2 linked regions of the Alloacidobacterium dinghuense genome follow. The protein of the gene in region 1 interacts with the protein of each later gene in a pairwise test. Links are inferred from orthologs where the notes say so. Each region holds a gene or a part of one and is shown on either strand. Other genes may lie near its edges.

Region 1 (11,401 bases):
CGTCCGAGCCAAGTCCATCTCCGCTTTCCACGGCGAGATCGAGCGTGCCCTGGCTCTCGGAGCCGAGTATCTGGTCCTCCATCCGGGCTCGTGGCGCGGCCTCACTCGCGAAGAGGGCCTGCGGCTGGCAGCGGAATCCATTGCAAAATCGCTCGACGGACTCAACCCGCAGATCAACGATTTCCAAATCCTGATCGAAAACACCGCCGGCGCGGAATTTTCTCTCGGAAGCAGCTTCGAGCAGGTAGCCGAACTCATTCACCGCCTCCGCAACGTCGCTCCCGTCGGCGCCTGCCTTGACACCTGCCATACCCACGTTTCCGGATACGACATCGTCACCGAAAAGGGCTACGAAGAAACTGCGCGCCAGATCGAAGCGACTATCGGTGCGAAAGCTGTCCGCGTGTGGCACACCAACGACGCCAAAGCAGCACGCGGCTCAAAGCTGGACCGACACGAACAAATCGGCCGAGGAACGATCGGCGTCGAAGCCTTCCGCCGCCTGCTCAACGATAAGCGATTCGCGCATTGCGCCTTCATCGCAGAGGTTCCCGTCGAGCAGCCCAACGACGACCAGAAAAACGTTGCCCTGCTCAAGTCTCTCGTTCATCCAACAGAGAAAGCGGGCAAACCAACAGCAAATAGGGCGAATCGTAAACAATCGGTAAAATAAGAGGAGTATGTCTTCAGTCAAGCCCACAGAAACCGCTGCAATGGCAGCGACAGGCGGAGCTTCTCCCGAAGTCCGCTACACCCCTGCTGAAATTGAACCGCGCTGGCAAGAGCGCTGGGCCGAGCAACCTGATCTCTACGCCGCCGAACCGGCATCCAGCGGCAAGCCCAAATACTATGTGCTTGAGATGCTGCCCTATCCTTCGGGCCAGCTCCACATGGGCCACGTTCGCAACTATGCCATTGGTGATGCTTTGGCCCGATACATGTGGATGCAAGGCTACAACGTGCTCCACCCGATGGGCTGGGATGCCTTCGGTCTGCCTGCGGAAAACGCGGCCATCAAAAACAACACACCGCCACGCGCCTGGACTACATCCAACATCGCCGCCATGAAGCGGCAGATGAACCGTATTGGCCTCAGCTACGATTGGGCTAACGAAGTCACCACCTGCCTGCCCGACTATTACCGCTGGAATCAGTGGTTCTTTATACGCATGTTCGAACGGGGCCTGGCGTATCGCAAGAAAAGCAAAGTGAACTGGTGTCCGAAGTGCTGCACGGTCCTCGCCAACGAGCAGGTCATCAACGGACGCTGCTGGCGGCACGAAGACACCATCGTCGAACAGCGCGATCTGGAGCAGTGGTTCCTGCGCATTACCGACTACGCCCAGGAATTGCTCGAGGACCTGGACAAGCTCGAAGGCTGGCCGGAAAAAGTGCGCACCATGCAGCGCAACTGGATCGGCCGCAGCGAGGGCGCGGAAGTCGACTTCGAAGTAGAAGACGCGACCCACACGCCGGTTGACGAGCTTCAGCAGGTGCGCCACAAGGGCACAGCCGTTTTGTCCGCAGTTGAAAATCTCAAAACAACCGGCGCCAGGATCACCGTCTTCACTACGCGCATCGACACGATCTATGGGGCGACCAGCATCATCCTTGCTCCGGAGCATGCGCTGGTAAAGGAGTTTGCCACCGCAAACGCCGAGCTTGCTGAGCAGGTAAACGCGCTCTTGGAGCAGCAAAAGAGGGCACGCGAGGCCGGTGATATCGGCGAGATTGAAAAGCACGGCGTCTTTACCGGTCACTATGCCGTCAATCCGTTCAACAATGAGCGACTGCCGATTTGGGTCGCCAATTACATCCTCGGCGAATACGGCACGGGCGCGATCATGTCGGTCCCTGCACACGACGAGCGCGACTACGAATTCGCCCAAAAGTACGGCATCGAGATGCGCATCGTCATTCTGCCGCGGCGCACGGAGGATGCCGACGGCAAGGGCGAAACGGAATCGACGCTGCCCTACACCGATGAAGACAGCCTGCTGATCAATTCCTGCGATTTCAGCTCGATGGGCAACAAAGAAGCGCAGCAGAAGATGATCGCCTTCGTCGAAGAAAACAAATTCGGAAAGGCAACCATCAGTTTTCGTCTGAGGGACTGGGGCGTAAGCCGACAGCGCTACTGGGGCACGCCCATTCCCATGCTCTACTGCGAGAAGGATGGGATTGTCGCCGTTCCTGACGATCAGTTGCCGGTGCTCCTGCCCGACAACGTCGAGATCACGCAGGAAGGTGGGTCGCCGCTCGCCAAGCTGCCGGAATTCGTGAACACTACCTGCCCGAAGTGTGGAGGGCCCGCGCGCCGCGAAACGGACACCATGGACACCTTCGTCGATTCGTCCTGGTACTTCTACCGCTATACAAGCGCGAAGGATGACAAAGCACCATTCGACTCAGCCGCGATCGACTACTGGTTCCCCATCGACCAGTACATCGGCGGCGTCGAGCATGCAATTCTGCACCTGATCTATTCGCGTTTCTGGACCAAAGTGATGCGCGATCTTAGGCTCGTCAAAAACGACGAACCAGCCGACCGCCTCTTCACCCAGGGCATGGTGATCAAGAACGGCGCAAAGATGTCGAAGTCGAAGGGCAATGTGGTTTCGCCCGATGACATGATCGCCCGCTACGGGGCAGACGCCACTCGCATGTACTCGCTCTTTGCCGCGCCACCAGACCGTGACCTCGACTGGCAGGAGGACGGTGTTGCAGGCGTGAGCCGATTCCTGGGCCGTGTCTACCGCTTTGTGATGAAGGCAGCTCCGGGAATGCGCCAGCCGACCACGGCGAGTGGAACCCAACTGGACGCAGCAATCGCACCGAATCTCGAACGCAAGCTGCATCAGACAATTCACAAAATTACGCAGGATTTTGCAGGACGTTGGCACTTCAATACCTCCATCGCCGCAATCATGGAGTTGTTGAATCTACTCAACGAACACGAAGATGCAATCGTTGCCGCTGTCGAATCCGACGGCCGAGCACGTGAGATCATCACGAATCTCGTGCTCTTGCTCGCGCCGTTTGCCCCTTACCTCGCTGCGGAATTGTGGGGAGAGATTGGCGGGACCACCGCAGTCAATAAAGAGCCCTGGCCGAAAGCAGACCCGGGCAAAATGGCCGAATCGACAATCGAAATTCCTGTGCAGGTGAACGGAAAACTGCGAGCCGTAGTTAGCGTACCCGCAGACGCCGACCAGGACGCGACGCAGGCAGCGGTAATGGCCGATGCAAGAGTGCAGGCGGCCACTGCGGGCAAGCAGATCGTCAAGGTGATCGTCGTTCCCGGCAAGCTCACTAACATCGTAGTGAAGGGCTGATGTCGCCTCGGGAAACGGTTCGCGGGACGCAATCTCTGGTTCATACTCTGGCGGGCTGTTGGTCGCGTCCCTCACTCCTTGTTCTGGAAATCGCATGGCGCTGGCTCTTTGGCGCCCCTGCGCTTCTCCTTCTCTACTATGAAGGCGCGCGCATCCTGGCTGCAACAGCCAGCCAGATTGAAACCACAGGAATCGAACAGTTCTCGCTCCAGGACCCGATGCACGGCGCCGTCATGATCGCCGACGCTATTGCCGTGCTCAAGCCGCCCGTTCTGCACACGGCGAGTTGGCTCTTTCCGCTGCTTGCAGTGGGATGGGCCATCGTCTCCGGCATTGGCCGCAATCTCGTTCTGCGACGCTATGACTCAACATTTCAGATGAGGCCACTGCCACTCATCTTCCTGCAATTGCTGCGTGTTGCCGCACTTGGCGGCACTTTTGTCGGATGGTTCCTTGCAATTCACTGGGCTGCGAATTACGCGCTTCCGGACGCGGAGCCGAACCTCGTTCTCTACTGCGCTCTCGTCATCTGCCTTTCGTTGGGAATCTTCACGCTTTGGGCGCTCCTGAGCTGGATTTTCTCGATCGCGCCGCTGCTCGTAGTTCTCGAAAACTGCGGAGTCGCGACGAGTCTCCATCGCAGCCTGCATCTCGGCCCTCTCAAGGGCAAGCTGGTTGAAGTGAATCTCGTCATGGGCATCATCAAACTGGCGCTCATCGTGTTGGCCATGGTCTTCTCAGCCACGCCGCTTCCCTTTGAATCCGTTATGCAGGGAGCGCCGCTTTACATTTGGTGGGCCTTGGTATCGCTGATGTACCTTGCCGCCTCAGACTTTTTCCAGGTCGCCCGATTGGTGGCCTTCATACAGTTCTGGCGTTTGTTCAAAGGATCGCAGTCAAATTCATCCCCAACTTTCGCAGCGTCAAAGTAAACTGATAAGTGGATACCTCGTCGATCGTCATCCTTGATTTTGGCTCCCAGTACACACAACTCATAGCGCGCCGCATTCGCGAGCAGAATGTCTTTTCTGTGGTCCTGCCCTGCACGGCAAAGCTTGAGGAGATTCAAAGCTGCAAGCCAATCGGCATCGTTCTCTCCGGCGGACCCTGCTCGGTCTACGATGCTGATGCACCCAACGCCGATCCCGCGGTCTTAAATCTGGGTAAACCAATCCTCGGCATCTGCTACGGCCTGCAATTCATCACGCATCATCTCGGTGGCAAAGTCCGCTCTGCCGAGAAGCGGGAGTACGGCCACGCCGAAGTCTCTATCGTCGATCCGGCTATACCGCTCTTTGCCGGCCTGCCCGTCAATCTCCATGTCTGGATGTCCCACGGCGACGAGGCGCTCGATCTTCCACCCGGCTTTCATCTCACCGCAAGAACATCCAACGCCGTCGCAGGCATCGCAAACCCCGACCGTAATATCTGGGCCGTTCAGTTCCATCCCGAAGTACACCACACGCGCCACGGAACGGAACTCCTGCGCAACTTCCTCTTCAACGTGTGCAAAGCAAAGCCGGACTGGACGCCTGAACACTTTATCAAGTCCACCGTCGCCGCCATTCGAGAAAAAGTGGGCGATGGGCACGCTATCTGCGCGCTCTCCGGTGGCGTCGACTCCTCGGTCGCGGCAGTGCTCGTACATCGCGCTATCGGCGACCGACTCACCTGCGTCTTCGTTGACAATGGCGTGCTGCGCAAGAACGAATTCTTCAAAGTCCAGGAAAATCTTTGCGAGAAGCTCGGCCTGAACCTCGTCGCCGTCGATGCCAGCGGACGCTTTCTCTCGCGCCTCGCCGGCGTCACCGATCCGGAAACCAAACGCAAGATCATCGGCAACGAATTCATCAGCGTCTTCGACGATGAAGCGCATCGCATCGCGCAGCAGACCGGCGGAGTCGACTGGCTCGTGCAGGGTACGCTCTACCCCGACGTCATCGAGTCCTCATCCGTCAAAGGCCCATCGCAAACCATCAAGAGCCATCACAATGTCGGCGGCCTGCCCGAGACGATGAAGCTCAAACTCATCGAACCGCTGCGCGACCTCTTCAAGGATGAAGTCCGCCGCATTGGCCGCGATATGAAGATGCCGGAAGACATCCTGCAGCGCCAGCCGTTCCCCGGTCCGGGCCTTGCCGTCCGCATCCTCGGCGAGATCACTCCGGAGCGCGTAGCGTTACTGCAGGAAGCCGACGACATCGTCGTCACCGAAATCAAAGCCGCCGGACTCTACCAGCAGATCTGGCAGTCGTTTGCGGTTCTGCTTCCGGTCAAGAGTGTCGGCGTTATGGGCGACCAACGCACCTACGCCTACACCTGCGCCATCCGCGCAGTGCATTCTGAAGATGGCATGACCGCCGATTGGGTGCCCTTGCCCTATGACGTACTCAAGCGCATCTCCAGCCGCATCGTCAACGAGATTCGCGGCATCAACCGCGTCGTCTACGACATCACCTCAAAACCACCCGGCACCATCGAGTGGGAGTAGGCACTGCGCGTCGAGCGAAAGAACCTGACTGCAGAGGACACCGCACTCCACTCATTGCACTACATAGAGCGCCGAGGCATGCGGAGCGAGTGTGACTTTCAAAGCAGTGCTCGCGCCCAGGTCCTTCTTCTGCCACAAATCCCGCAGCGTATGATTAGCAACAGACAGGCCAAGCTCATTCCAGTCATAAGAAAGAGCCTGCTCTGTCTCGCCGATGTTGAAAGCGGCCACATACTGCTTTCCGTCAGCGCCTTTCGCCGTCCACACGACCGTGGAATCCGTCTGAATCACCGGCTTGTTCCCGCTCGAATGCTGATCGACCGCAATCACTTCCGGATTCGTCAGCAATAATTCCGTGAATGTATCCATCTGCGTGAGATTCGCACCGAGGATCAGCGGCGAGCGCGCAATCGACCACAATGTAATCAGCGTCTGCTGTTCGTCTGCGGTCAGGCGTGTATGTCGCGGATCGCCCCAGCCCGGCTTCGGCCCAATGTATCCCAGCGGAAGCATATCGGCATCCGGCCAGTGTCCCGGCTCGACGTGCGCAGACCACTGCGCCAACTTTGCGAATTGCCCAGTTAAAGACTGCGGAAATGCGCTCGCATCCGCATCCGGCTTCTTCCACACATCCCAGAAGTCATCGGAAATCCGCCACAGCTGCGCATATTTTCCGTACATCGTCTGCCTGCTCAATCGGAGTCGGTCCCGGAGAAAGACTCAACACAATTAGCCGTCCGCTCTTCTTGAGCGCGGCGCTCATCATATGAATTTCATCCGCGTCGTACGGCTGCGAGATGCAATCGACATTGATGAAGTCTAGCCCCCAGCTCGCGTAGAGCTTCGCCAGCGAATCGTAGTAGGCCTGCCCCGCTGCATTCGCCTTCAGGCCATAATTGTCCGGATTCCACCGGCACAGATCGGAAGTATTCGCGGCTTCCGCAGCATGAAGCGACGTCCCCGCAATCGGCAGATTCTTCTCCACTGCTTCTTTCGGAATACCCCGAATGATATGGATTCCAAATTTCAGCCCCAGCGAATGAACGTAGTCACCAAGAGGTTTTAGCCCTGCATCCCCTCCACTTGAGGGAAAACGATTGGGAGCGGGCAGATATCTGCCATTTTTATCGAGCGTATAGCCCTGGTCGGCCCCTTTTGTCCCGGCGTTCTCGGCGTGCTGAAGATACCAGCCCTCATCGATGACGACATACTGCCATCCATACCGCTTCAAATGCTTGTTGAACCACTCAATGTTTGCCTTGAACTGATCTTCAGTAATTGTCAGACCGTACGAATCCCAGCTGTTCCAGCCCATCGGCGGCACTGGCGCAAGTACTGCCCGACTCTGCGCTAGAAGAGAAGTTCCCGCAAGCATCGTGAGCGTGAATGCGCAGCCGTGAATAAAACGCTTCATTGGCAACCTCGGAGAACGTTTTCCTTCAAGCCGTCCCAGTGTACTGCAAGCCTCCGCGCGCTCATTTGGTCCGCAGCACTCCGACGCTGATCAACACTTGAACACTTTCCTGTATACTCCAATGTTTATGCGGGTTTTCGTCATTCTTCCAGCAGCGGGCCTGGGCACGCGCATGGCTGTAGGCCATCACGCCCCGTCGGCGCCCAAGCAGTTCCTTGAATTGGCGGGCGTGCCTATCCTTATTCACAGCCTGCGGGCCTTTGCGCAAGTTCCGCAGGTGAGCGCCATGTACGTGGCCGTTCGCAGCAATGAGCGAGACCGAGTGGAGGCCCAGGTAGCCGAATACGGCTTCGCCGATAAGGTTCACATCGTGACTGGCGGCGATACTCGGCAGGAAAGCGTGGCCAATGCGCTGGATACCCTTCACTGCGATGACAACGATATCGTGCTGGTGCACGACGCAGTGCGTCCCCTGATAGACGCGGCCACCATTATCCGCACGATCGAAGCAGTCGAGAAGCATAACGCCGCCATCGTCGGCCTGCCTGCCGTGGATACGATCAAGCAAGTGGAACGCACGGCAGACGGAGCGATCATCACCGCTACAATTCCACGCGAATACATTGTGCAGGCACAAACGCCGCAAGGCTTCCACTATGGCCTGCTCAAACGCGCCTTCGCCGAAGCCACGGCCGACGGCTTCCTGGGAACCGATGAAGCCAGCATCGTCGAACGGGCTGGTGCGTCTGTGGCAGTCGTACTAGGCTCATCCGCGAATCTCAAAATTACACAGCCGGGGGACCTTGATCTCGCGGAGTTTCATCTCAAGCAGTTGGCGGGCTCGCGTCATTAGTACATTAGAAAGAGACAACTCATGAACATGCGAATTGGATTTGGCTGGGATTCACATGCCTTCAAACCAGGAGTGCCGCTGAAAATCGGCGGCCTTGCCATTGACCACCCCGAAGGGCTGGCTGGCCACTCCGACGGAGACGTGTTGCTTCACGCCATCACGGACGCCCTGCTCGGCGCAGTTTCTGCTGGAGACATCGGCAGCTTCTTCCCGCCCGGCGATCCGCGCTGGAAAAATGCAGACTCGGCAATTTTTCTGAACGTGGCGCTTGAAGAAATTCAGAACGCCGGCTACCGCATCGTCAACGTCGATACAACGCTCGTCCTCGCCGCTCCCAAGATCGGGCCCATCGCCGGTGACATGCGCGAGCGCGTGGCGGAACTGCTCGACATCAAGCCGAATGCGGTCGGCATCAAGGCGAAGACGCCGGAAGGCCTCAACGCGGACCACGTAGCTCAGGCCCACGCGGCTGTATTGCTCGAACAGGTCGAAGATCCGACACAGCTCAAGAGCATGACGGCAGTCATCGAAAGCCAGAAACAGCTGGAAGATGTCGTCAAGGACCTCGTAAGCCAGGTGCACGGGACTCCGGAACGCAAGAAGACCTTCGACACCGAAGACATAACCTAGAGCCAACCAGCCACGGAGAACGCATGAACCGGATGCTTGCTCTTGCCTCTCTCATCTTTGCCGCTGCGCCGCTTTTACAGGCGCAGCAGAGCAAGTCCGACTGGCTCACACCCGCTGAAAAATCCGATTACCGGACCACTCCTGACTACGCCGAAACGATGGCGTACCTTCAGCGCGTCGCGTCAGCAGCGCCAAACACCGTGCAAATCGAAAAGTTCGGAGAAACCGGTGAAGGCCGCGACCTTGACATCGTGATCGCGTCGAAAGACAGCGTCTTCGATCCATCTGCCATTCACGCTGCGCATCGCCCTGTCGTGCTCGTGCAGAACTCCATCCATGCCGGTGAGATGGACGGCAAAGACTCCTGCCTCGCACTGTTGCGCGATATGGTGATCACCAAAACGCAGCAGCATCTGCTCGACGATGCCGTGTTCGTCTTCATCCCGATCTACAATGCCGACGGCCATGAGCAGCGCTCGAAATACAATCGCATCAACCAGAACGGCCCCGAAGAAATGGGCTGGCGCGCCAACGGCACGAACCTCAATCTCAACCGCGACTACCTCAAAGCCGACGCACCCGAGACCCGCGCCTTCCTCAAGATGTTCCACGAGTGGCTGCCTGACTTCTTCGTCGACGATCACGTAACCGACGGCGCCGACTATCAGTACGACGTCACCTTCACTATCGACGACGGCCCCAATATTTATGGCCCCACTGCGCGCTGGATCGACGACACCGTTACGCCATACCTCACGAAATCCGTCGATGACAGCGGCCACCTCGCTTCGCCCACCTACATCACTCTGATTGACGACACGGATCCGGCAAAAGGCCTGGCCTTCAACGACAACCCGCCGCGCTTCTCAACCGGATACATGATCCTCGAAAACCGTCCCGGCATGCTCGTCGAACTGCACATGCTCAAGGACTATAAAACGCGCGTCACCGGAAACTACGAGATCCTGCGCGCTCTGATGGAAGTCGTTAATCGCGACGCCGCCAAGCTCATCCAACTGAACGCAGATGCCGACGCGGATGCCTCTCGCCTCGGCGCGCACCCGCTCAGCAATGTGCAGTTCCCGCTCTCCGTCGCATGGAACGGCCAGACAACGCCATTTCTTTTTCGCGGATACAAATACACGCGCCAGCTCAGCGAAGTCTCTGGAGCCATGTGGATCAGCTACTCTCATGAGCCCTGGGATGTCTCACTGCCGCTGGCTTCCGGATTCAAGGTTGCCGCGTCGACGGTTCCTCCAGCGGCGTACATCATCCCGCGCCAGTGGACTCATGTGATCGATGTTCTGAGCGCACACCAGGTGCAAATGCAGCGCACAACCGCGGAGTGGAGCGGTCAGGTAGAAACTTACCACTGCAATGGCATGCAGTGGCAAGGCCCTCCCTTTGAGGGCCGCCATCCTCTCTTCCCCGGAGAAGGCGGCGGTCAGCCGGGCAAGTTCGGCAGCTGTGAATTCGTAACCAAAACAATGACATATCCGGCGGGCTCCGTTGTCGTCCCGCTGAATCAACGGCTATCGAAAGTCGTCATCGAGTGGCTCGAACCGCAAGGCCCTGACTCTGCCGTTGCCTGGGGATTCTTCGATCCGAGCTTCGAGCAGAAGGAATATGGTGAAGCCTATGTGCTCGAAAAGCTCTCCCGCGAAATGATGGAGAAGGACCCGAAGCTTAAGGCCGAATTCGAGCGCAAGATTGAGAATGATCCGCCGTTCGCCGCCAATCCATCGGAGCGCCTCGAATTCTTCTACGAGCACTCACCCTGGTACGCCGCGAACCATGTGGGCGATTACCCTGTCGGGCGTCTTACCAAACTCGACGGCCTGCCACTCGAAAAGTAGGCACACGTTTTGCGTTGCCGCCCTGCAAGGCAATCAGCTAAGCTGATGCGAAATTCACATTGTGAGGCACTCCAATGGATCAGCATCAGTTACACGCCCTGCAAGCCATGATGGTTTTTCTGCCCCTTTTCATCATCATCGGTTCGCTCATCGTTGTTATTCCTTACTGGATGATCTTCAAGAAAGCAGGCTTTCCGCCGTTTCTTGGCATTCTTATGGTGGTACCGATCGTCAACCTTGTGCTGCTGTACGTTCTCGCTTTTTCCCCGTGGAAGGTTATGCCGCCAAATCCAAACGCATACCCAGTACCCAACTATCCTCCACAGATCTAACGAACCCCCCGGCCATTTTGCGAAGCGGCGCGGAGTCTCGTAGCATCAAGAGTGAACCTTCATTCAAAGATGTCAGACACTGGAAGCACCCCCCGCGTCCGTTTCGCGCCCTCCCCTACCGGCTATCTCCACGTAGGCGGCGCTCGCACTGCCCTCTTCAACTGGCTTTTCGCGCGCCACTTCGGTGGAACCTTTATCCTGCGCATTGAAGACACCGACTTCGAACGCTCCTCTGAAGAGATGGTCGAAGGCATTCTCGAAGGCATGCGCTGGATCGGCCTCGACTGGGATGAAGGCCCGTTTTATCAATCGAAGCGGCTCGATCTCTACCGCGAGACAGCCCAGAAGCTATTGGCCAGCGGCCACGCCTATTACTGCTTCTGCACAAAAGAAGAGCTGGAGCAGCGGCGCGCTACGGCAGTCGCGGCTGGACGTCCGCCGATGTATGACCGCCGCTGCCGAAAGATTGAGCCTACCGTCGCAGCCGGTC
Region 2 (11,189 bases), 1.7 Mb from region 1 along the record:
TGGATCACACCTGTTTCATCGCTTAAAGCCCCGGTCCGCCGGTTCAGCTGCACAACGCGCGTGCCGCTCACACACTGGGCGAGGTCCTTATCCGGAGTGCAGATGATGACCTGCTCGACTCGCGCATCCTGCGCGGCAAGGGCTGCTCCGGCCGCCAGCGCATCGTCGGCCTCAAACTCCACCATCGGCCATACAACGACACCGGCGGCGGCGAGCACTTCTTCGAGCAGCGGAAATTGCGATAACAGGTCGGCTGGTACGCCCTCACTGGTTTTGTATCCCGGCCATAGTGCGTTGCGGAACGATTCTACGACATGATCAGTGGCAACCGCGATGTGCGTCGTTCCGTCACTGATCATTCCCAGCACTGACGCGACTACGCCGCGCACTGCGGCCACTTCGCGACGGGCGGCATCTTTCGCTGAAGGCAGGGCGAAATAGTGGCGGAACAACTCGTAGGTGCCGTCGACGAGGTGGATCTTCAAGAGAAAGCTCCGAAACAACCGTAGCGGATAGATGGTTGCTTGATCAACTGACTAATGTTGCGCGAAGGAGATGATCAATTGATCGAGCGGCAACGCTTTCTTGACCTCGTGCGGCGGCGTGATAGGAGTAATCGCGAGTGGCGTTCCGTTTTCCTCCGCCTCATCAAAGGCTTTCGTGCCCGGAGTCTGTCCAGTCACCTTGAAGTCCTTAATCTCGTAGGGCAGTCCGTTGGATGCCAGCGATAGCTCGCCGTCCATCAGCTGGAAATGCAGGTGCGGCGCGACCGAGTTGCCTGAATCTCCGACGAGCCCGATGACCTGACCCAGCTTGACCTTGTCGCCGCGATTCACGTGAATGCTTTCTGACTGCATATGCGCGTAGAGCGCATAGCGGTGTTGTCCCAGGTCGAGAATGATCGCATTGCCGTCGGCCTGATCGAGAGGTAAGTCCGTTGGATACTTTCCGGGTGCCTGCTCGGGAAGACCTTTCACGACGACAGCGACAACGGCATCTGCAACCGCAAGGACGTGCTTGCCGAAGATGGTGTAGCTTTTCAGCTCTTCACGAGGGCCGGCGTAGATGCGATTGTTCGCGTCGAGCTGCTCCCAGTCGACGGCATAGCGCTGCGCGACATAAACATTGCCGTTGACGGGTAGAGCAGCGCGCGTATGCCGCGTTGCGTCGCAGCAGGAATCGGCCGAGATGTAGCTGTCTCCGCTGAGTGGCGGTCCGATCTGCGCAACTTCTCGGCGGTCCACGGTGGTTGCGCCGCCGGTTTCACTGAAGTCCTGATGTCCCGGAGGCGCGGCCGCATAGTGCGCTTGCACTCGATGCGTAAGCTGCTTCGGGATCGAAGCGCCGGCAGGCAAAATGACATCAAGAAAGAGCAGCGATTGCGCACCTCCGGTAATGGCTCCGGCAGATTCGCGCTTGCCCGCAGGCTGCAACCGGCTCGCAGTCGCGTTCCGGTCAAGCGTCTGGAGTACCAAGCCGTCGCCCAAAACCTCAACCTTTTCGATATCTGCTTCACCACTCGAGAAGTTCGCCATCCACAGCTCATACACAAGGTGAACATGGCCGTCGGAGCCGGTGAATGGCACCGGCGCATCATGCACCGTCAGCAACAAGGGCATCAGGTCCTGGGTTGTTTCACTGTGTCCGGCGTTCAGGTGAAAGGCAATTGCAGTCAGCATCAGCGCGGTGCACAAGAGGGCGCGAATCTTCGGCATTCGGTTCTCCTACAGCAGAGATAGGCGTGTGTTCGGGACCCTTAAGGAATTGGCACCATACTATATGCATCCGTTTCGATAATCTGGGCGTGGTATAAACCAGCGGTGCGAATTTTCTACAGCATGATCGCCGGGATACTCACCCTCACCTTGCATGGGCAGACGATTGCCGTCGTTCAGGAAGGCCCCGGCAAGGTGCTGGTTTTTCCGGCTGCGGATCCGTCACACCCGACTGCAATCGCCGTAGGTGAGAAGCCGCATGAGATCGAACTGACTCCGGACGGGCGGACAGCGTATGTCTCGAACTTCGGCTTGCTTGAAGCGAATCACAAGGCGGGAACTCCGGGGACGACGATTTCGGTTCTCGATCTGGAGCGGCGTGTCGTGCGCGCCCGCTTCAAACTGCCTGCGGGATTCACGGCCCCACATGGGTTGAAGCTGCGGCCTCCAAAATTTCAAGAGCTTTTCACGAATGCGGAAGAAGGCAATGCCGGTATGGTTGTCTTCGATGCAGCGTCTGGCGCCGTGCTGCGGACCTTTCCGCTACCGCCCGGAGTGCATAACTTCATCTTCAATGCAGATGGCTCGGCGCTGTTTGCATTCACGACCGAGGGAAAGGTTTGCCGTATCGATCCTGAGGCGGGGAAAATGAAGGTATGTATTGCGACCGGATCTCCGCGTGGGCTGGCGTGGACTGCTGATGGGCACCACCTCATCGTGTCGGGAAAAAGTGAGCTGCTGATGCTTGAACCCGACAGGCTCACCGGCGTGACGAAATTCGGCCATCTTGATGTGGGACAGATTTTCTATCCTTCGGTAACGCCGGATGGACGCTGGATTCTTGCTCCAGCGGTTCTGGATGGAGTGGTGCTGGTCATCGATGCTAAAACAGGCGCGGTGGCACACCGGATTGAAACGGGGAGTCCGTTGCTCGCTGCTCTCGATGCGGACGGAAAGCATGCGTGGGTCTCGAATGTTCGCATTCCGGCGGGGCTCTTCAATCCCGAGACGAAGGCCCGCGACGGCGGGCTGGTGAAGATTGACCTCTCGACGTTTCAGACGACAGCCATTCCGGGAATTGTCGATACGAACGGGCTGGCGATTGCTGCATCTCGATAATTAATCCTTTTGTTCCTTGCCGCTCATGAACATGCCTTCGATTTCATTTTGCGGACCGACGTAGACCCAGCCGGAGAGGATCGAGTCGCTCGCTTTCCGCGTGAGGACGGGATAATCAAAGCGTAGATCGCGGAACTGAACCGTGTGCCAGTTAGGGTCGGGCGGATCGATATTGTAGCCCGGTGGTGGCATCGCGCCTTTGTCTTCAACCACCGGCCACTGTGCCCAGTCGAGATAGACGCGGCCCAGCAAGGAGCGCTTTGCCGCGAGGGTGGCCATGGTTACGGGCGGCTTGTAGAACACATCTTCAGATGGGTCGAGTTCAATCTGATCTGAGCGCGTGTGCACGGCAGCGCGCTGGTAGAAGTCTGCGGTTTCGATGATGGCCTGCCAGAGGAATGGGTTGATCGGCTCGGGCTCAGCGGAGACGCGCAGGATAGGCGCATTGATAACGCTGGAATTACGGACAAGGTTGATCGCGTGCGCGTGTTCCGCGTTGCGCACGGTGTAGAGCAAAGCAATAAAGACGAACGCGGCAATCGCCCAGCCTCGTCCGCGAAACTTAACGCGTTTCGCGCCGATCTCGCGGTCGGCAAGACCAAAGAACCACGGCAGAACCAGCGCCAGCAAAAGCGCGGCGAACATGAGCGGCTCGAAAATGAAGACGATATCCCACGAATACCATCGCGGATTAAACGGAAAGAACGGACGCAGACCGTAGTTATTGGTGAAATCAAGCAGCAGATGACTGAGATGGGCAATCAGGGCAAAGCACCAGAGCAGGCCCCAACGCACCGGAGCCTGCGGCGGCTTCTTACGGATCTTGTGGATCATCCACACAACAGCCACCGTAATGAGGGCGATGAAAGGCGCGGCGATGAAAGTGTGCGTGATGCCGCGATGATGCTCGAATCCGGCAACCGGGCCGCGAAAGGCCCAGAAGACATCGAGATCGGGGGCTTCGGCCGCCAGTGTCATGGCGAGCGTTGCATAGGCTGCCTTGCGGTTGAAACCGGAGCGGGCGAGGCAGGCTCCGGTCAGGAAGTGTGTGACGGGTTCCATAGGCTCGAAAAGCCAACGTAACACAGGGCTGAGGAGCGGTCAGCAAAAAGGCGGTCAGCGTAAGTCCGGTCAGCTGATAAAGCGGTCAGCAAAAACGCTCCTTGATTTACACCTCAGAAAAAAAGAGCAGTTCGCTGACAGGTTCTTAGCTGACCGTATCACCAGCAGACCGCTTTATCGCTAGCCGCTCCTTAGTTGCCTTTCTGCTTTCTATAATCTTCCTCATGACCAAAAGCACCGCAGCTGACCGGATTGAAGCATTGCGCGATGAGATACGGCATCATGAGCACCTTTACTATGTGATGGATTCTCCTGAGATTTCAGACGCCGAATACGACGTTCTGGTACGCGAGCTGCAGGCGCTTGAGAAAGAGCATCCGGAGCTGATCACACCCGATTCGCCGACACAGCGCGTAGGCGGCAAACCCAAAGAAGGTTTCCCGAAGGTCGCGCATTCGCGTCCGATGCTCTCGCTAGACAACGTGACCAGCGAAGAGGAGCTGCGCGATTGGGACCGCCGCGTGCGTGAGCGCGTGGGCGAAGGTGTCGAGATCAGCTATGTCTGCGAGTACAAGCTGGATGGCCTTTCGATGGCGCTTCTCTATCAGGAGGGGCCGGATGGTTCAGCGCAGCTGGCGCGCGGGCTGACGCGCGGCAATGGAACGATCGGCGAGGATGTGACCACAAATGTTCGCACGATTCGTTCGGTCCCGCTTTCCGTTTCTGCGGCAAAGCTGCGCAAGGCGAAGCTGCCGCCTATGTTCGAAGTGCGCGGTGAGGTGGTCATGCCGCTGAAGGCTTTTGTGAAAGCGAATGAAGAACGCGAAGCGCAGGGACTTGCCCCGGCGGCAAACCCGCGCAACTATGCCGCAGGCACGATTCGCACGCTCGAGCCGAATATCGTTGCCCAACGCCGGCTTGATTTCTATGCCTACTTTGCACTGACAACGACAGGCGAGACCATCTTCAGCGAGCAGAGCGATGCACTGGACGCGTTGACTGCGGCCGGGTTCCGCGTGAATCCGCATCGCGAGGCGATTCACAGCTTCGACAAGCTGATGGGCTTTGTGGATCGCGCGGAGAAACACCGCGCGGATCTGGGATACGAAATTGACGGCGTCGTCATCAAAGTCAGCTCAACGGATCTGCAGGCACGGCTCGGGTATACCGGTCGCGCGCCGCGCTGGGCCGTAGCCTATAAATTCACGGCGCGTGCTGGAACGACACAGGTTGAGGACATCAAGGTGCAGGTGGGCCGCACAGGCAAGCTGACTCCGGTGGCATGGCTTAGGCCTGTGGTGATTGGCGGAACAACGGTCAGCCGTGCGACGCTGCATAACGCCGATTTTATTGAGGAGTTGGGTCTGAAGATCGGCGACTGGGTCAAGGTCGAGCGCGGCGGCGATGTGATTCCGAAAGTGGTGGAAGTCGTCGAGGACACGGAACATTCGCGTGGGCACACGACGTTTCACTTCCCCACGCATTGCCCTGAATGCAACAGCGAAATCGTTCGCGCGGAAGGCGAGGCCGATTATCGATGTGTAAATGCCGATTGCCCGGCGCGTCTGCGGGAAAGCCTGCTGCATTATTCCTCTCGTGGCGTGATGAATATCGAAGGGCTGGGCGAGGCCGTGGTAAACCAGCTGCTTGATCGAAAAATGGTGCGCAGCATTGCCGAACTCTACAAGCTCGACGAAGAGAAGCTGCTGTCCCTGGAACGCATTGGTGAAAAGACGGCGCGAACGCTGCTCAAAGAAATCGAGCAGTCGAAGAAGGCTCCGCTCAATCGCGTGCTATACGGCCTGGGGATTCGCTTTATCGGCGAGCGTACGGCACAGTTGCTTGCCGAGGAGTTCGGATCGATGAACGCGCTGATGGCTGCTTCGCAGGAGGAGCTGGAACGCGTGAACGAAGTGGGGCCGCGTGTTTCGCAGGCGATTCGCGAGTTCTTCGATGAAGAGACGAACCGGCGGCTCGTGGAACATCTGCGCGACGCCGGGCTGACGTTCACGGCTGAGAAGCGAAAGAAGTCTTCAGAACTGGAAGGCCTGACGTTTGTGCTGACCGGCACGCTGCCGACCCTGTCCCGCGAAGACGCTAAGGCGAAGATTGAATCCGCAGGCGGACGTGTGTCTGGTTCAGTGAGCAAGAAGACGAGCTACGTTGTTGCAGGCGAAGAAGCTGGCTCGAAGCTGGATAAAGCGCAAGAGCTGAAGGTCCCCGTCATTGACGAGGCGAAGCTGCTGGAGCTGCTCAATGGCAGATAGCTAATCGTCGCTATTGCGACTTTGGCGCAAAGTAGCCCTGACGCGCGCGTACCGTGTATCGCCGGTCGAGACAGAAAAGATAGATCGTTCGAAAGGCTCCGTTTGCGATGAAGTCCGCAGGCTTGTAAACCAGCGCGTACTGGCTGCGCAATTCGTCTTCGATGTCCGCAAAATTCAGTGACATGTCTTCCATGCGCTTGGGAAAGAATGCGCGGCCGCCGGTGGCTTCTGCAATTTTCGTGAGCGTGTCGTCGCCGCGGTCGCGGCTCGGGCTCACGTTGGTGCTGATGGCGTAGACGATGGTTTCAGCCCGCTGGCATTCCTTGATGGCATCGGTCAGGTAAGCGTGGCTCTGGTTGTCGTCGCCATCGGAAACGAGCACGATAGCCTTACGTACGGGTTCCTGTCCGCGAGAGGCGTCGAGCAGCTTATCCCGGCATGCCGAGTAGATTGCATCAAAGAGCGCGGTGCCGCCGCCCGAGCGCAGAGCGTTGATGCCGGTGTTCAACAGGTCGAGATTGTTGGTCCAGTCTTGCTTGTAGTCGGGTGTGACATCGAAGCCCATCACGAAGGCCTTATCCGACCTCGGCTGGATGCTCTTGAAGAGAAATTCCGCTGCCGCCTGCTGCTCAAACGAGAAGCGCTGCCGAATGGAAGTGCTGGTGTCGATCACAATCCCGACACGCAGGGGCAGATTCGTCTGCTGGGTGAAGCTGTAAACCTGCGCTGGGGCTTTCTGATCGTCAAGCAGGGCGAAATCGCGCTGCTGCAGGTCCTTGATGAAGCGGCCGTGCTTATCCGTGACCGTGAAGACGAGATCGACTTCGTTGGCTGTCGCCGTGATCGTATATTGCTGATCGCCCGGTTGCTGGCCATTTGGCGGCTGACCGTTCGGCTGTTGCCCAGCCGATTTCGCGGGAATGGCAGGCTGCGTCTGCGCAAGCGGCGGAGTCGGGGCAGGTGCCGTCTGTGATTGCGCCCGGGAAAAAGTCGCAACAGAAAAAGGAAAACCAGCTGCAAGCACGCAAGGCAGGAGAAACTTTGAGGCAAGGACCGTCTTCATTGTGGCTGCCGTCATTCTACATGGCAGCTGAAAGGGTCACCAAGATCAGACAGCGAGGGGATACGGCGTGCAATCCCATGTGACTGGGCAAGCCACGTATACTGGCGCGGATGAAGATTCTCTCCCTCTGTTCTTTCGCGCTTCTTACTTCCCTTTTTTCAGCGTCATCCATTCCAGCGGCCGCACAGACAGCAGCACCTTCGCCCTTGGAGATTCTCAAGAGCCTGCCCCCTGCCATTCCTCTTTGGCCAAACGGCGCGCCCGGAGCGCGCGGCGATACCGAGGCGGATAAGCCTCGCCTGTACGCGTTCCCGCCGCAGACCAAATCGACGACCACCGCTGTGCTGGTAATTCCCGGCGGTGGTTATGCCCACGTATCGATGGGGCACGAGGGAATCCAGTACGCGCGCTGGTTGAATGCGCAGGGTGTAACTGCCTTTGTTCTCGACTACCGCGTGGCACCGTATCAATATCCGGTTGAGATTCAGGACGGCATGCGCGGCATGCGCTATGTGCGATCGCACGCAGCCGATTACGGTATCGACCCGAACCGCATCGGCGTGTGGGGATCGTCAGCGGGCGGGCACCTTGCTTCGACGCTGGGCGTGCATGGCAACGATGCTCCGCCGCTGCCGGAAAAATCTGACTCCATCGACCAGACGGATGCGCGGCCGAATTTCATGATCCTCTCGTATCCGGTGGTCAGTATGCAGCCGCCGATTGCTCATACCGGCTCAATGAACAATCTGCTCGGTGAAATGCCGTACGCGCAAATGCAGCAGAAGTTTTCCAACCAGCTCGGCGTGAACGCCCAGACGCCGATGACCTTCCTCTTCGCGACAACCGGTGATCCTACGGTGCCGGTCGAAAACAGTCTCGATCTTTATCGCGCTCTGGAACGCGCCCATATTCCGGTAGAGCTTCACATCTACGACTATGCGGATCACGGCTGCGGCTTGTGCGGATCAATTCCCGAGCTGGCAACCTGGCCGCTGCTGCTGCGCAACTGGTTGATTCATGAAAACTGGTTGCCAACCGACGCGCCGCCCATGCCGCCTGCAGCGCCGAACTATCCATTCTGGCCTCCGGGACTGGATGGCCCGGGCAAGCCGCAGCCATAGCAGCCTGTAAAATCAGTCAGATCATGCCGGAGAGTGCCACCTATTCTGTTTCATCGGAAGCTACGGGCAAACGCCTGGACGCGTGGCTTGCAACGCAGCTTGAAGGTGTGAGCCGCTCGCGCGTGCAAACGCTGCTCTCACAGGGAAGTGTCGTGGTTGATGGCAAACCGGGGAAGGCTTCGCTCAAACTGCGCGGTGGTGAAGTCGTGGAGGTGCACGGTGAGCCCGTTCTGCCTCCGCTGCGAGCCGTAGCCGAGGCGATTCCGCTGGACATCCTATATGAGGACGACGATCTCTCCGTCGTGAACAAACCCGCGGGCATGATGGTGCATGCCGGATCGGGCGCGACAGACGATGCGCGAAATCGCGGCACGCTGGTGAATGCCTTGCTGCATCATTACCGGCAGCTTTCGTCGACCGGCGGCGAACTGCGTCCCGGTATCGTGCATCGGCTCGATAAGCAGACGAGCGGGCTCATCATCATCGCACGAAACGACGCGGCGCATCTGAAGCTGGCAGAGATGTTCTCGCGCCGTCAGATGCGCAAGACCTACATCGCGCTGGTGCATGGCTCATTGAAGCAGGATGCGGGAACGATCAATGCAGCAATCAGCCGCGACGCGATCCGGCGAACGCGCATGACCACACGCCGCGCTACCGGCGGTCGCATGGCGATTTCACACTATGAAGCTGTGAAGCGTATCGATTCAAAGTTCGGTCCCTTCACGCTGGTGCGCGTGCGCATTGAGACAGGCCGCACCCATCAGATTCGCGTGCACATGGCTTCCATTGGACATCCCGTGGTTGGCGACACGCTCTACGGTGCGCCAGCGCAAATCGGTGTTCCGGCGAAGAATAAACGACCCTCATCAGGTGAAGACGCAATTGCGCTCGACCGCAATTTCCTTCACGCGGCAGAGCTTGCATTTGCGCATCCGCGTACCGGTAAATTGCTGGAGTTGTCTGCGTCACTGCCGGCAGAGCTTGGGCATTTTCTGGCGAAGTTGGAAGCGAAAACGTAACTGTAGCGGCTACATTCCTGAAGAAGTGTTCACGGTAATGATTTTCACCGAGCCATCTCCGAGTTCTGTGAACCACACTTCTCCATGGCCGACCATTTCTCCATTGGCATTGCCGAACAGACAATGGGAGGATTGCGCGAGGATGGCAGTACGCACATGTTCGGTGAAGATGGTGTCGTAGCGCGCGAGAAAGGTCTGCTTGTCTCGTATGTGCACACGTTTAGTACCTTGTACGAAGTTCATCGGGTATGAAACCATGCGCGCGATCTTGGCCTTGTCGTTCGCTTTGACGGCGGCCTGCAACTCGGCGAGAAATGCGCGGGCGGCAGTTGCCGTCTCCGGACCCTGCGAGTCGACGGTGGATCCTTGGCACTGTTCATCCATCGTCGATTGAGCGGGCGTGGATTGGGCGTGCATCGGCTGCAGCATCCAAAGACAACATAGAAACCCTATTCCCGCTCGAATGATGATCCACATACGATCTCCTCTACGCGTGACTATCTTAGACCCGAATCAGTGAATGGTGAGGTAACGTTTGAGGATATTCAACACCTCAGTTATGAGGGCGAAGATAGCGAAAAAAGCATGGAAGCGCGGGCTTTTCGCCCAGATGGCCAGCAGACAAAACAGGATGTAAGAGCCTATGCGAATCTCGTAGAAGACTCCAAGGCGCGCAAAATAATCGCTGCCCTTGATAAAGTTGTCCAGTGTGTCGGCGGCGAAAAGAATAATCATCAGGCTGAAAATCCATCGCTTACGCGAGTAGTAGTAATCGCGGTAGCCGTCGTATTCGCTCATTTCATCGGGGAAAAACAATGAGCACAGCAGAAAGAGGAGCGTGGCGTAAAGAGCGAGGAAGAAATAGAGAGGAAAGGTCCACTGCGGGATTTTCTGGAGGTAGAACTCCCACCACCAGAAATGGATCAGATAGAGGAACACGAACAGTACCCAGACGAGGTGAACCCAGTACACCCTAATCTTTGTGGGGTGCTGAACGATGCGTGAGACTCCGCGTAGCAGGTGGCCGACCCCCAGGCCGAGGATCATGCTCAACAGGACTCTGATGTGGAGGTAGACGTCCATCTCTGAGCGGCGAGTATGCTCGCCATTCTAAACGTCAGCAGGTGGAGTTGGCTTTGAATATCGGGCGGGGCTCAGCCTTCAGTTATACGGCTGAAGCGGCTCTGGTCAGCGATGGTGATGGAGGCCCCTTTAATTCTGAGCAGTCCTTCACGCTGAAATTTTCCGAGCAGGCGTGTCACCGTCTCACGGGAAAGCCCCGCAAGATTGCCAAGCTCTTCGTGCGTCAACGCAATGTTGAAACGCAGCTCTTTCCTGTCGTCTACAGCATTCCGCGCAAGGTCGAGCAGCACGTTCGCAAGCCGAGAAGCGGCCGAGCCGGCAAGCGAAAGTCGCCGCGCATCGCGAAATGCTGATTGATACTCGCTCGCCATGCTTTCGAGCGAATGCCGTCCAGCCTCACTGAATTTGTCGATGAAGGCGAGGAATTCGTCGTGACGCAACGTCTTCACCTGACAAGGTTCGAGGGTTTCCGCCGTCACCTCATAGTCGCCCTGGCTCAGCACGGCGCTCAGGCCGAGCACGTCTCCGGGCCATGCGATTTTGAGAATCATGCTTTTGCCTCTGCGAGAAGTGGTGAAGAGCTTTACATGTCCGAAGCACAGAACGTGCAGCGCACGCGCCTTCTCTCCCTGCTGAAAGATGTTCACCCGCGCAGGATAGCGGACCTGGACACCCATCTGATCCAGATGATTCAGCGCATCGTCGTGCAGGTTGCAGAACATGCGCACCCCGCGCAG

Evidence for each region.
Region 2: the proteins of leuS (region 1) and ligA interact in binary tests that used the Escherichia coli proteins (3 or more experiments, as listed by UniProt). The link is inferred for Alloacidobacterium dinghuense from one-to-one orthologs.

What each region holds. Positions count from the first base shown.
Region 1 is NZ_CP060394.1:3,139,624-3,151,024, forward strand. What follows is about bases 340-3,535. They hold leuS (leucine--tRNA ligase), read left to right. Parts: upstream 340-680; coding sequence 681-3,335; downstream 3,336-3,535. Other genes in these bases: H7849_RS12870 (deoxyribonuclease IV), read left to right, coding at 340-673; H7849_RS12880 (hypothetical protein), read left to right, coding at 3,335-3,535. Outside these bases: more of H7849_RS12870, read left to right, coding at 1-339; more of H7849_RS12880, read left to right, coding at 3,536-4,267; guaA (glutamine-hydrolyzing GMP synthase), read left to right, coding at 4,276-5,826; H7849_RS26835 (alpha-galactosidase), read right to left, coding at 5,878-6,507; H7849_RS26840 (alpha-galactosidase), read right to left, coding at 6,467-7,240; ispD (2-C-methyl-D-erythritol 4-phosphate cytidylyltransferase), read left to right, coding at 7,368-8,093; ispF (2-C-methyl-D-erythritol 2,4-cyclodiphosphate synthase), read left to right, coding at 8,115-8,723; H7849_RS12905 (M14 family metallopeptidase), read left to right, coding at 8,747-10,579; H7849_RS12910 (hypothetical protein), read left to right, coding at 10,654-10,911; gltX (glutamate--tRNA ligase), read left to right, coding at 10,963-11,401.
Region 2 is NZ_CP060394.1:4,836,344-4,847,532, reverse strand. What follows is about bases 3,658-6,641. They hold ligA (NAD-dependent DNA ligase LigA), read left to right. Parts: upstream 3,658-4,120; coding sequence 4,121-6,163; downstream 6,164-6,641. Other genes in these bases: H7849_RS20155 (VWA domain-containing protein), read right to left, coding at 6,174-6,641; H7849_RS20165 (metal-dependent hydrolase), read right to left, coding at 3,658-3,896. Outside these bases: H7849_RS20180 (5'-3' exonuclease), read right to left, coding at 1-485; H7849_RS20175 (M23 family metallopeptidase), read right to left, coding at 537-1,715; H7849_RS20170 (YncE family protein), read left to right, coding at 1,821-2,834; more of H7849_RS20165, read right to left, coding at 2,835-3,657; more of H7849_RS20155, read right to left, coding at 6,642-7,226; H7849_RS20150 (alpha/beta hydrolase), read left to right, coding at 7,433-8,347; H7849_RS20145 (RluA family pseudouridine synthase), read left to right, coding at 8,371-9,369; H7849_RS20140 (hypothetical protein), read right to left, coding at 9,379-9,846; H7849_RS20135 (hypothetical protein), read right to left, coding at 9,883-10,452; H7849_RS20130 (Crp/Fnr family transcriptional regulator), read right to left, coding at 10,524-11,189. UniProt on the Escherichia coli protein: DNA ligase that catalyzes the formation of phosphodiester linkages between 5'-phosphoryl and 3'-hydroxyl groups in double-stranded DNA using NAD as a coenzyme and as the energy source for the reaction.